One region of the Viridibacillus sp. FSL H8-0110 genome, then DNA from elsewhere that is predicted to be linked to it. Evidence: riboswitches for the same ligand, from Rfam matches in the RefSeq annotation. Region 1 holds a riboswitch; each other region holds the start of a gene.

Region 1 (3,286 bases):
AAAGTTGCGAAAAACTGCTTCGGCAACTGTTGTAATCTCGTTGAAAATTCCATCTTCGAACAAACCCCCTTGAATTATTTTCTTTAATAACTTGTTATCCACAAAATCTTTCTTATAAAAACGCTATACACAACAACTACTTTGTGGATAAAATAGACGTATGTATAAAATAGTCGCAATAATAAGAGAAATATTATAACCTTTTTAAGAAAATGTCTACAGGTGGTGGAGTTATGAAAATTGCATGTATACAATTAAATGTTGCCTTCGGGGACATCGAAAAAAATTTTACAAACGTCGAAAAGTTTATCAGGGAGGCCGCTGATAAGGGGGCGGAACTCGCAATTCTTCCCGAAATGTGGAATTCTAGCTATGCTTTAGAGAAATTAGAAGACCTTGCAGATCCGAACGGGGAACGCACAAAGAATTTTCTACAAAAGCTTTCAGAAGAATTACAAATTCATATTGTTGGTGGCTCGGTATCAACGAAAAAAGATGGTAAATTCTATAATACGATGTACGTATATAACAACAAAGGGGAGCTTGTCAGCGAATATGATAAAGCGCATCTTTTCCGTCTAATGGACGAGCATTTGTATTTATCAGCTGGCGATAAGCAAAATAACTTTGAACTGGGTGATATTCCAGCAGCTGGTGTTATCTGCTACGATATTCGTTTTCCAGAGTGGTTACGTCTTCATGCATTGAACGGAGCGAAAGTAATTTTCGTTTCTGCACAATGGCCAACGCCACGTATTGATCATTGGAAAACGTTATTACAAGCACGTGCAATTGAAAGCCAGTGTTTTGTTATTGCAGTAAATAGAATTAGCCATAAAAAACAAAATTTCAACGGTCAATCGATGGTTATTGAACCTTGGGGTGAAGTGTTATGGACTGGTGGAGAAGATGAAGAAATGGCGATTATCGATGTCGATTTCTCTATAGTGGATGAAATTCGCCAACGAATCCCGGTATATGATGATCGTCGTCCTGAATTATATAAAGATATTTTGAAATAATTCAAAGTTTCAAAAAAGTGTTTGACATCTACATTATTTCACAGTAATATTTAGTTCATAACTTACAAACGAATATTGAATTTTATCTAGAGAGACCGAGGGATAGGCCCTATGACGTCCGGCAACCCCCTGCCAAAGGGAAGGTGCCAATTCCTACAGAATGAGTACATTCTGGAAGATAAATCGCCAATTTACACTTACGATGCTTCTTTCAGATAACCGAAAGAAGCGTTTTTTAATACAGCAAATTCCAAGTATTTCTATAGAAGTTACATAATTTAAACAGATTTGAGGGGATACAATATGCTAGAGATTCAGAATCTTACAAAAGTATATAAAACCAAGAAGGGTACGGTAACGGGTGTAGACAACGTATCGTTGACAATCGATGAAGGTGAAGTTTTCGGTATTGTTGGCTATTCTGGCGCAGGAAAAAGCTCGCTTCTACGTTGTATCAATTTATTAGAGCGACCAACAAGTGGCAGTATCGTAGTAAATGGTCAAGATTTAACAAAATTAAAAGGTGAACAACTTCGTAAAGCGCGTTTGAAAATCGGAATGATATTCCAACATTTTTACTTAATCAGTCAAAAAACGGTTGGCGAAAATATTGAATTTGCTTTAAAAGCAGCGGCTACACCACCGAAGCTGATTAATGCTCGTGTAAAAGAATTGCTTGAAATGGTAGGTTTATCTGAGAAAATAGACGTTTACCCAGCACAATTAAGTGGTGGTCAAAAGCAACGTGTCGGCATTGCCCGCGCACTTGCAAATAATCCATCCGTACTACTTTGTGATGAAGCGACATCAGCACTTGACCCAAAAACAACGGTTTCCATTTTACGCTTACTAAAAAAGATCAATCGTGAGCTAAATATTACAATCATCCTTATCACGCACGAAATGGATGTTGTGAAAGAAATTTGTGATCGAATGGTTATTATGCAAGATGGAAGAGTCATTGAAGAAGGGGCAGTTTACGACGTTTTTGCAAATCCGGTTGAGCCATTAACACAAGAATTTATTAGCAGCGTTGTATCATTTGAACTGCCACCAACGATTCTTAAAGGTGTGACAGGGGAAATTGTGAAAGTACTATTCAAAGGAGATGTAGCTGGAGAGGGCGTCATTTCAGATATGATTCAAAACTTTGAAGTACGTGGTAATTTCTTGCACGGCACAATTGAATATATTCAAGAAAAACCTCTTGGCATTTTCTTAATGGAGCTACAAGGTCAACCGGATAATGTAGGGAGAGCTATTTCTTATATGGAAGGACGCGGTGCGTTTGTGGAGGTGATTAACAATGCTATTTGATTTCGAGCACTTTATTAGTATGCTTCCAGACATTTGGAAAGCATTTGGTGAAACGTTACTGATGATTGGTATTTCACTTAGCATTTCACTAATTATTGGTTTACCACTTGGAATTATACTATTTGTTACAAGCAAAGGTTTATTTTTACGTAATCGTTTTTTTAACGGAATTTTAGGGTTTATCGTCAATCTAGTTCGTTCCGTTCCGTATATCATTCTATTAGTAGCGTTGTTCCCGCTAACAAAAATACTGGTTGGAGATACAATTGGTCCCGTAGCGGCAAGTGTTTCATTATCTGTAGCAGCCATTCCGTTCTTTGCGAGACTTGTAGAAACGTCTATGCGTGAAGTTGATAAAGGTGTCATCGAGGCATCAATAGCTGTCGGTGCAACACCGTGGATGATTATACGAGATGTGCTATTACCTGAAGCGAAATCGGGTATTATCCAAGGTGTGACAATGACGATTATTAGTTTAGTCGCATATTCCGCAATGGCTGGTATTGTCGGCGGCGGTGGAATTGGCGACCTAGCTATTCGCTTTGGTTACTACCGCTATGACAACACAATTATGATTGCGACAGTTGTCATTTTAATTGTTATTGTCCAAATTATTCAACTTTCAGGCGATGCCATTTCAAAAGCAATTGATAAACGATAAAGGGGAGATTTGAAAATGAAAAAGTTTTTACTAGCAGCGTTATTATTCGTATTAGCAACAGTTTTAGTTGCATGTGGTAACAAAGATGAAAGCAAACCAAAAGATTCAAAAGACATTAAAATTGGCGCAACTGCAGGGCCGTATAGTGACATGTTAAATAAAGCAATCATCCCGCAATTAGAGAAAAAAGGGTATAAAGTAAAAACAGTTGAATTCAGTGACTACGTACAACCAAACAAAGCATTAGATTCTGGTGATATTGATGCAAACCTTTTCCAACATTCAA
Region 2 (3,286 bases), 3.5 Mb from region 1:
GGCGTAATGATATAAATACCATTAAATAACTCTGCGGCTGTATCGATTAATTCCTTAGCAATCGCTATTCCTTCTGCAGTTGCAAGATTTTTATCATTACCCGTTGCGCGCATTCTTTCAAGTACTTCATCAGAGAGCTTAATCCCTGGTACTTCATGATGTAAAAACTCTGAATTTCGGATACCTGTTAGTGGCATGATTCCTATGAAAATAGGGGTTTCTAAATGTTTAGTAGCTTCATATATCTCTATTATTTTTTCCTTCGTATATACAGGCTGTGTGATGAAATAATCTGCTCCACACTCAATTTTCTTTTCTAATCTTTTTACGGCTCTATCAAGCACTCGTACATTAGGATTAAATGCAGCTGCAATAGAGAAATTAGCCTTTTTACGAAGAGGTTTACCTGAGAATGATATCCCTTCATTCAACTGTTTAATTAATTGAAGTAACTCTAGGCTTGAGACATCATAAACACTAGTTGCACCTGGGAAATCACCTACTTTTGTAGGGTCTCCAGTAACTGCTAAAATCTCATTAATACCTAATGCATCAAGACCCATTAAATGCGATTGTAAGCCGATGAGATTGCGATCACGACAAGTAATATGAGCAAGGGAACGAATATTATTTTGCATTTTCAAAATTGAGCCCATTGCCATGTTACTAATACGAGGGGATGCCAATGAATTATCAGCCATAGTGACAGCATCAACACCTGTTTCATTGAGTATTTGCGCCCCCTCTATAAAGGCAGTGGTATCAAGGTGGCGAGGTGTATCGAGTTCTACAATGATTGTACGTTCCTTTTTCGCCTTTTCGTGAAGTGGCTCATGCTGATCAGGAGTCGCTTCTTTAATCTCGATTACTTTTTTCTTCTTTACAATTTTATTTTCAATTGGTGGTAGGTCAGCAATACGTTTTTTTACAGCTTCTATATGCTTCGGTGTCGTACCACAACATCCTCCAATTAATCGAACACCTTGGTCACGTAGTAAAACACCAGCACGGCCAAAATAATCAGCCTCTGATTCGTAAACAATTTTGCCATCTTCTACATCTAGCAAACTAGCATTTGGATATGCAGATAAGAATGCCTTGGATGGCAATTCTACATCCTCAAACGCTTGGATTGTATGGTGAGGGCCTAAACGGCAATTTACTCCAACAATATCTGCACCCAAAGCTTCTAATTGGTGCAATGCATCATTTAATAATAAGCCATTTTGTAAAATACCTGGTTCATGCATTGATACTTGCGAGATGATTGGTACATCAGTCAATTTTCTCAAATGTTGCACTACAGATGAAAGTTCCTCAAAATCATAGTACGTCTCTAGTAATAAACCATCCGGATTACCTGCTAATAGATACCCCGCTTGCTCATCTAATGCAGCTATGATTTCAGCTAGTGTCGCTTCACTTTTACGAATACCGCGAATACCACCAATTGTCCCTAAGACAAATTGGCCTCCTGGTGCTGCAGCATGTTTTGCAATGGCGATTGCCGATTCATTAAACTCCTTTACAGAGCTCTCTAAACCATAACGTTCTAATTTAATGGCATTCGCTGTATACGTATTAGTCTGAATAATGTCAGCGCCTGATTTTATATATTGTTGGTGTATATTTTCAATCACTTCAGGCTTGGTAATGTTTAATTCCTCATAACAATAATCAATTCCGTAAGAATATAATAAAGTGCCCATCGCACCGTCAGCTGTTAACACTTGTGTTTGCAATTTTTCAAGTAATCCCATTAAAATCCCTTCCTTTCTACATAAAAAAGCCTTCTTATGGATAAGAAGGCTTGACGATTACGATGTTCGCTCCTTCTTATCTTTTCGGACAATCTGTAAATCCGCTGGAGTTAGCACCTGACCAGATGGCTGGTTGCTGAAGCTTCAAAGGGCCAGTCCCTCAGCTTCTCTTGATAAGAAATATATATTTAATTGTTAGAATAATTAAAAGAATCATAACCCTAGAAAAGAATATCGTCAAGAGCGTTTTTAGAATTATAGCAAAACTCTGTATTATAAGTATATTTTAGCTACAAAACAAAAAAGATGAGTTTTGGCAATTACTTGTTGAAACAACAATCATTTCTTCATGACTATTTATTTGCAAAAATTTTATTAGCTGATGTCTTATCATAACTTTTTATTTCAACCAATTCACCTTGAATAATCAGTCGCTTAGAACCATCATAATTACATGTAACGAGCGTTATCATTTTTTCATTTGAATCATTTATGACATCAATTTGCTCCGGTTGTACAATATGCATTTTATCAATTTTATATTCATAGATTTTTTTAAAGTCGGTTACATAAACTTGCATACCTTCCTCCGCATTAGTAAGAGGACTAAAGAGTGCCTTCCCATTATTCATATTATGACCCGCTAAGGCATAATTAGCTTTTCCCATCTTTTGTTCACGTTTCATCGTACCAGCACCAATTGCTAAGTTTGTATTCGATACACCATATAAAATAGGTAATCGCATATTCACTTGAGGTACACTAATAGCTCCAATGGCATTTAGTTTTTTTTGATTGAATTGTGCCTTTACAACATCTTTGACATTTAAATCATCCACTTGCTGAAAATCAAATGACGCATCTAGATTCTTCATTGCTGACGCTATGTCTTGTTGCTCAATCGTTGCCTTCGACATATTCGAAATGAAATATCCCATAATAGGCTGATAGAAAATAAAAACTAAACCAATTACTAGCAAGAAAATGCCTAATATCAAACTTCCCTTTTTCTGCATGTTATCCACCTTCTTTTCTCATTCATTTTAATAGTAACAATTCACTTAGCACTTTCAAGCAGTTTGACATAACGTTAAAATTAACCCAAAAAGAAAGAGCTAATGAAATTGGTATCCCTTAGCTCTTTTCTACCTACCTTGATTGTTTTTTAATGTATTTTTGCTAGAATTGATTCTGCTGTTTCTTTCCCGTTCTTAATACAAGGGCCAATACCTACACCGTAATAAGAACAACCTGCAAGTAATACATTTTCATATGCAGTGGCCATTTTAGTTGATAAAGCTTCTACTGTTTTTCCATGACCAAGATGGTAAACTGGCATTAAATCATTCCACTTTGTCACTTCTACAACAGTAGGCTCTGCTTCTATATTCAAGCTTTTTGCAATATCCTCTAAAGCAATTTCAGTTAATTCCTCTTTACTTGAATGCTTCATTTCTTCAAAATCTGGGTTTGAGTTTTTATAAAATAAACGCACAAGTAATTTGCCGTCTTTTGAAGTATGACTC
Region 3 (3,286 bases), 150 kb from region 1:
TTGCCACAAAATCACCACATTATTTAAGTCTTATGCCTTGTCTGATGGAAATCAATTCTTCTATGATGGTAGATAGGAAGTCGAGTGGTGACAGGAGGAACTATGGCGATGTTGAATGAGGCTATTGATTTTATAAAGTTGTATTATTCGGAAACGGAGCGATCTGAAGAGGAGTTAGTAAGACGCTTAGTTGAAGTAGAGAATGATATCCAAGATAATGGATATTATGAACATACAATAGATGAACTGAGATTTGGTGCACAAGTAGGTTGGCGTAATAGTAATAAATGTATAGGTCGTTTGTTTTGGCAAACGTTGCAAGTGCTTGATAAGCGGGAATTGACAAGCGAGCACGACATTTTTCAAGGACTTCTAGAGCATATTGATTTTGCAACAAATGGTGGTCGAATCCGTCCGACGATTACAATTTTCTCTCAACCTAACGTACGTGTTTGGAATCATCAATTAATCCGCTATGCTGGGTATGAAACAGCAAATGGCGTTGTTGGAGATCCAGATTCGGTAGAGTTTACGAAGAAATGTGAGCAACTTGGCTGGCAAGGAAAAGGTGGGCGTTTCGATGTTTTGCCACTAGTTATTCAAATTGGAGAAAGAGAACCGCAAGTATTCGATATTCCAGCTGAATATATATTAGAAGTACCAATCCGACACCCTGAATTTGAGTGGTTTAAGGAACTTGGTCTGAAGTGGTATGCGGTACCGATGATTTCGAATATGAAATTAGAAGTTGGTGGTATTACATATGCAGCTGCTCCGTTTAATGGCTGGTATATGGGAACGGAAATTGGTGCGCGTAACCTAGCAGATGATTATCGATATAATATGTTACCGACAATCGCAGAAAAAATGGGTTTAAATACATCTTCAAATTCTTCCTTATGGAAAGACCGTGCATTAGTTGAATTGAATGCGGCCGTTTTATATTCGTATAAAGAAGATGAAGTGAGTATTGTAGATCACCATACAGCAGCACAACAATTTAAACGCTTCGAATCCAATGAACAAACTGCAGGGCGTGACGTAACAGGGAATTGGACATGGCTTATTCCACCGTTATCACCGGCTACAACGCATATATTCCATAAACCATATGACAATGAACGTAAAACACCAAATTATTTTTATCAGAAAGCGCCGTATTGATTTAGAAAATAGCAGGAAATTTATTGCAATTTTCAATGGATTGGCGTAACATGATTTTAATTACTACTAATTCAATAGGTTTTCTTATCAAGAGAGGTGGAGGGACTGGCCCTGTGATATCTCAGCAACCGCTATTAAAGTAAGGTGCTACTTCCAGCAAGTTGATTAAAAACTTGATAGATGAGGAGAGACTTACATACCGAGTTGATTTCTCTAAATGAAATAGAGAAATCGACTTTTTTATTATCATGAAATAAATTTACAGAGCATATAATGAAAAGTTCTAAGAAAAAAATTTAACTCAAATTCAAAGTAAACCTATTTGAATTAAAGGTATAAATTGAGGGAGGAATATTGAATGAGTGCGATAACGCAAAAAGAACTTTTAACTACAATTTATGAAGAAATAGATAAAGATTTTGATGAAATTGTTGGATGGAGGAGATATTTGCATGAGCATCCAGAGTTATCTTTTGAAGAATATGAAACTGCAAAATTTATAGCAGAAAAACTTGAGGGCTTCGGTTTAGAGGTGAAAAAAGGGATAGGCGGAAATGGTTTAATCGGTGTTTTGAAGGGGGATCAAGCTGGTCAAACAATCGCTTTAAGAGCAGATTTTGATGCATTACCAATCGCAGATTTAAAAGAAGTTACTTATAAATCTCAAAAAGATGGTGTTATGCATGCATGTGGTCATGATGGACATACAGCCTCATTACTTGGAACAGCGAAAACGCTAAGCCATTACAGAGAGCATCTGCACGGTAACATCATTTTTGTTTTCCAACATGCGGAAGAAAAACCTCCTGGTGGTGCGAAATTCATGATTGCTGAAGATGTATTAAAGGATGTAGATTATGTATTTGGTGCGCATTTAGACTCGGGTTCGCCAGTTGGAAAGGTATCTGTTGGGGATGGTTTCAAAATGGCTGCAGTTGATAAATTCACAATTAAAATCCAAGGACTAGGAGGGCATGGTGCGAAACCACAGCAATCCATCGATTCGATTATAGTGGGTAGTGAAATCGTTGGAGCGTTGCAAAAAATTGTCAGTCGTCGCTTAAATCCATTTGATGCAGCGGTGGTGACAGTTGGTGTATTCCACGCTGGAAGTGCCTTTAATATCATTGCAGATTCGGCAATTATTGAAGGAACGGTCCGGACGATGACAGAGGATGTTCGGAGTAAGGTAAAAGAAGAAATCTACTCAATTGTCAAAGGAGTAACGGAATCAGCACATGCCACATGTGAAATCGATTATTTGCATGGCTACCCAGCCCTTTACAATCATCCAACTGAAACAGAGCTTGTGAAAGAATTATTTGAAGCAGAATTCGGTACAGAATCTGTGATTGATTTTGAACCGTCAATGGGTGGGGAGGATTTCGCGTACTTTTTAAATGAAAAGCCAGGTACTTATTTTAAAGCAGGTTCACGAAATGACGACGAACGCACTCATTTTGCACATCATCATCCAAAATTTGATTTTGATGAAAGAGCGTTATTAACTATAGAGAAATCATTTGTGAAAATCGTTTCACATTATTTATTTAAATAAGGGGGACTGGAACATGACATTATCTTTTGATCACTTAGTACATTTTGTGGATGAGCCAAAAGAAGTAATTAAGCCATTACAAAATCAAGGAATTTACGCTGTTGAAGGTGGCGTTCATGAAGGGCGCGGAACGTACAATGCACTTAGTTACTTTGATCTAAGTTATATAGAGTACCTTGGTACATACGACAGAGAATTAGTAGCAGGGGCAAAACATTTACATCACAGCCTTATTGAAACAGTAGTAAATAATAAATTCAAAGAAGGTTTCGTAAGATTTGCAGCTCGTACAACGGATATTGAAGGTATAGCAGAGCGTTTGAAAGAGCAAGGTTTATCAGTAAATGGGCCAGTACCAATGAACAGAAAACGACCAGATGGCAGTATTATTAGCTGGCAGTTACTTTATGCTGGTGAAGGAAATGACTCTCTTCAATTACCATTTATTATTCAATGGGACGATAATGACGATGCCCGTAGACAGGAACAAATTGAAAAAGGTGTCATTGGAAATCAACCAGAAAAGTTAGAATTTGCAGGTGTTACTTTTGCTGTAATAGATGC

What was found. A riboswitch is a leader RNA that binds a small molecule or an ion and turns the genes downstream of it on or off. The one in region 1 is predicted to bind S-adenosylmethionine.
Region 2: it holds a riboswitch for S-adenosylmethionine, as region 1 does, so the genes downstream of both, MHH98_RS02295 (bifunctional homocysteine S-methyltransferase/methylenetetrahydrofolate reductase) here and MHH98_RS19605 (methionine ABC transporter ATP-binding protein) in region 1, are expected to answer to the same signal.
Region 3: it holds a riboswitch for S-adenosylmethionine, as region 1 does, so the genes downstream of both, MHH98_RS20305 (M20 metallopeptidase family protein) here and MHH98_RS19605 (methionine ABC transporter ATP-binding protein) in region 1, are expected to answer to the same signal.

Annotation. Positions count from the first base shown of each region.
Region 1 is NZ_JBBOPJ010000001.1:3,949,433-3,952,718, reverse strand. Features, by position in the region: gene MHH98_RS19615 (pyridoxal phosphate-dependent aminotransferase) at 1-53, opposite strand, end outside; gene MHH98_RS19610 (carbon-nitrogen family hydrolase) at 234-1,022, shown strand; SAM riboswitch class I at 1,102-1,207, shown strand; gene MHH98_RS19605 (methionine ABC transporter ATP-binding protein) at 1,326-2,339, shown strand; gene MHH98_RS19600 (methionine ABC transporter permease) at 2,329-3,000, shown strand; gene MHH98_RS19595 (MetQ/NlpA family ABC transporter substrate-binding protein) at 3,016-3,286, shown strand, end outside.
Region 2 is NZ_JBBOPJ010000001.1:448,381-451,666, reverse strand. Features, by position in the region: gene MHH98_RS02295 (bifunctional homocysteine S-methyltransferase/methylenetetrahydrofolate reductase) at 1-1,760, opposite strand, end outside; SAM riboswitch class I at 1,834-1,940, opposite strand; gene MHH98_RS02290 (class A sortase) at 2,114-2,776, opposite strand; gene MHH98_RS02285 (protoporphyrinogen oxidase) at 2,926-3,286, opposite strand, start outside.
Region 3 is NZ_JBBOPJ010000001.1:4,102,155-4,105,440, reverse strand. Features, by position in the region: gene MHH98_RS20310 (nitric oxide synthase oxygenase) at 103-1,164, shown strand; SAM riboswitch class I at 1,246-1,351, shown strand; gene MHH98_RS20305 (M20 metallopeptidase family protein) at 1,523-2,722, shown strand; gene MHH98_RS20300 (VOC family protein) at 2,736-3,286, shown strand, end outside.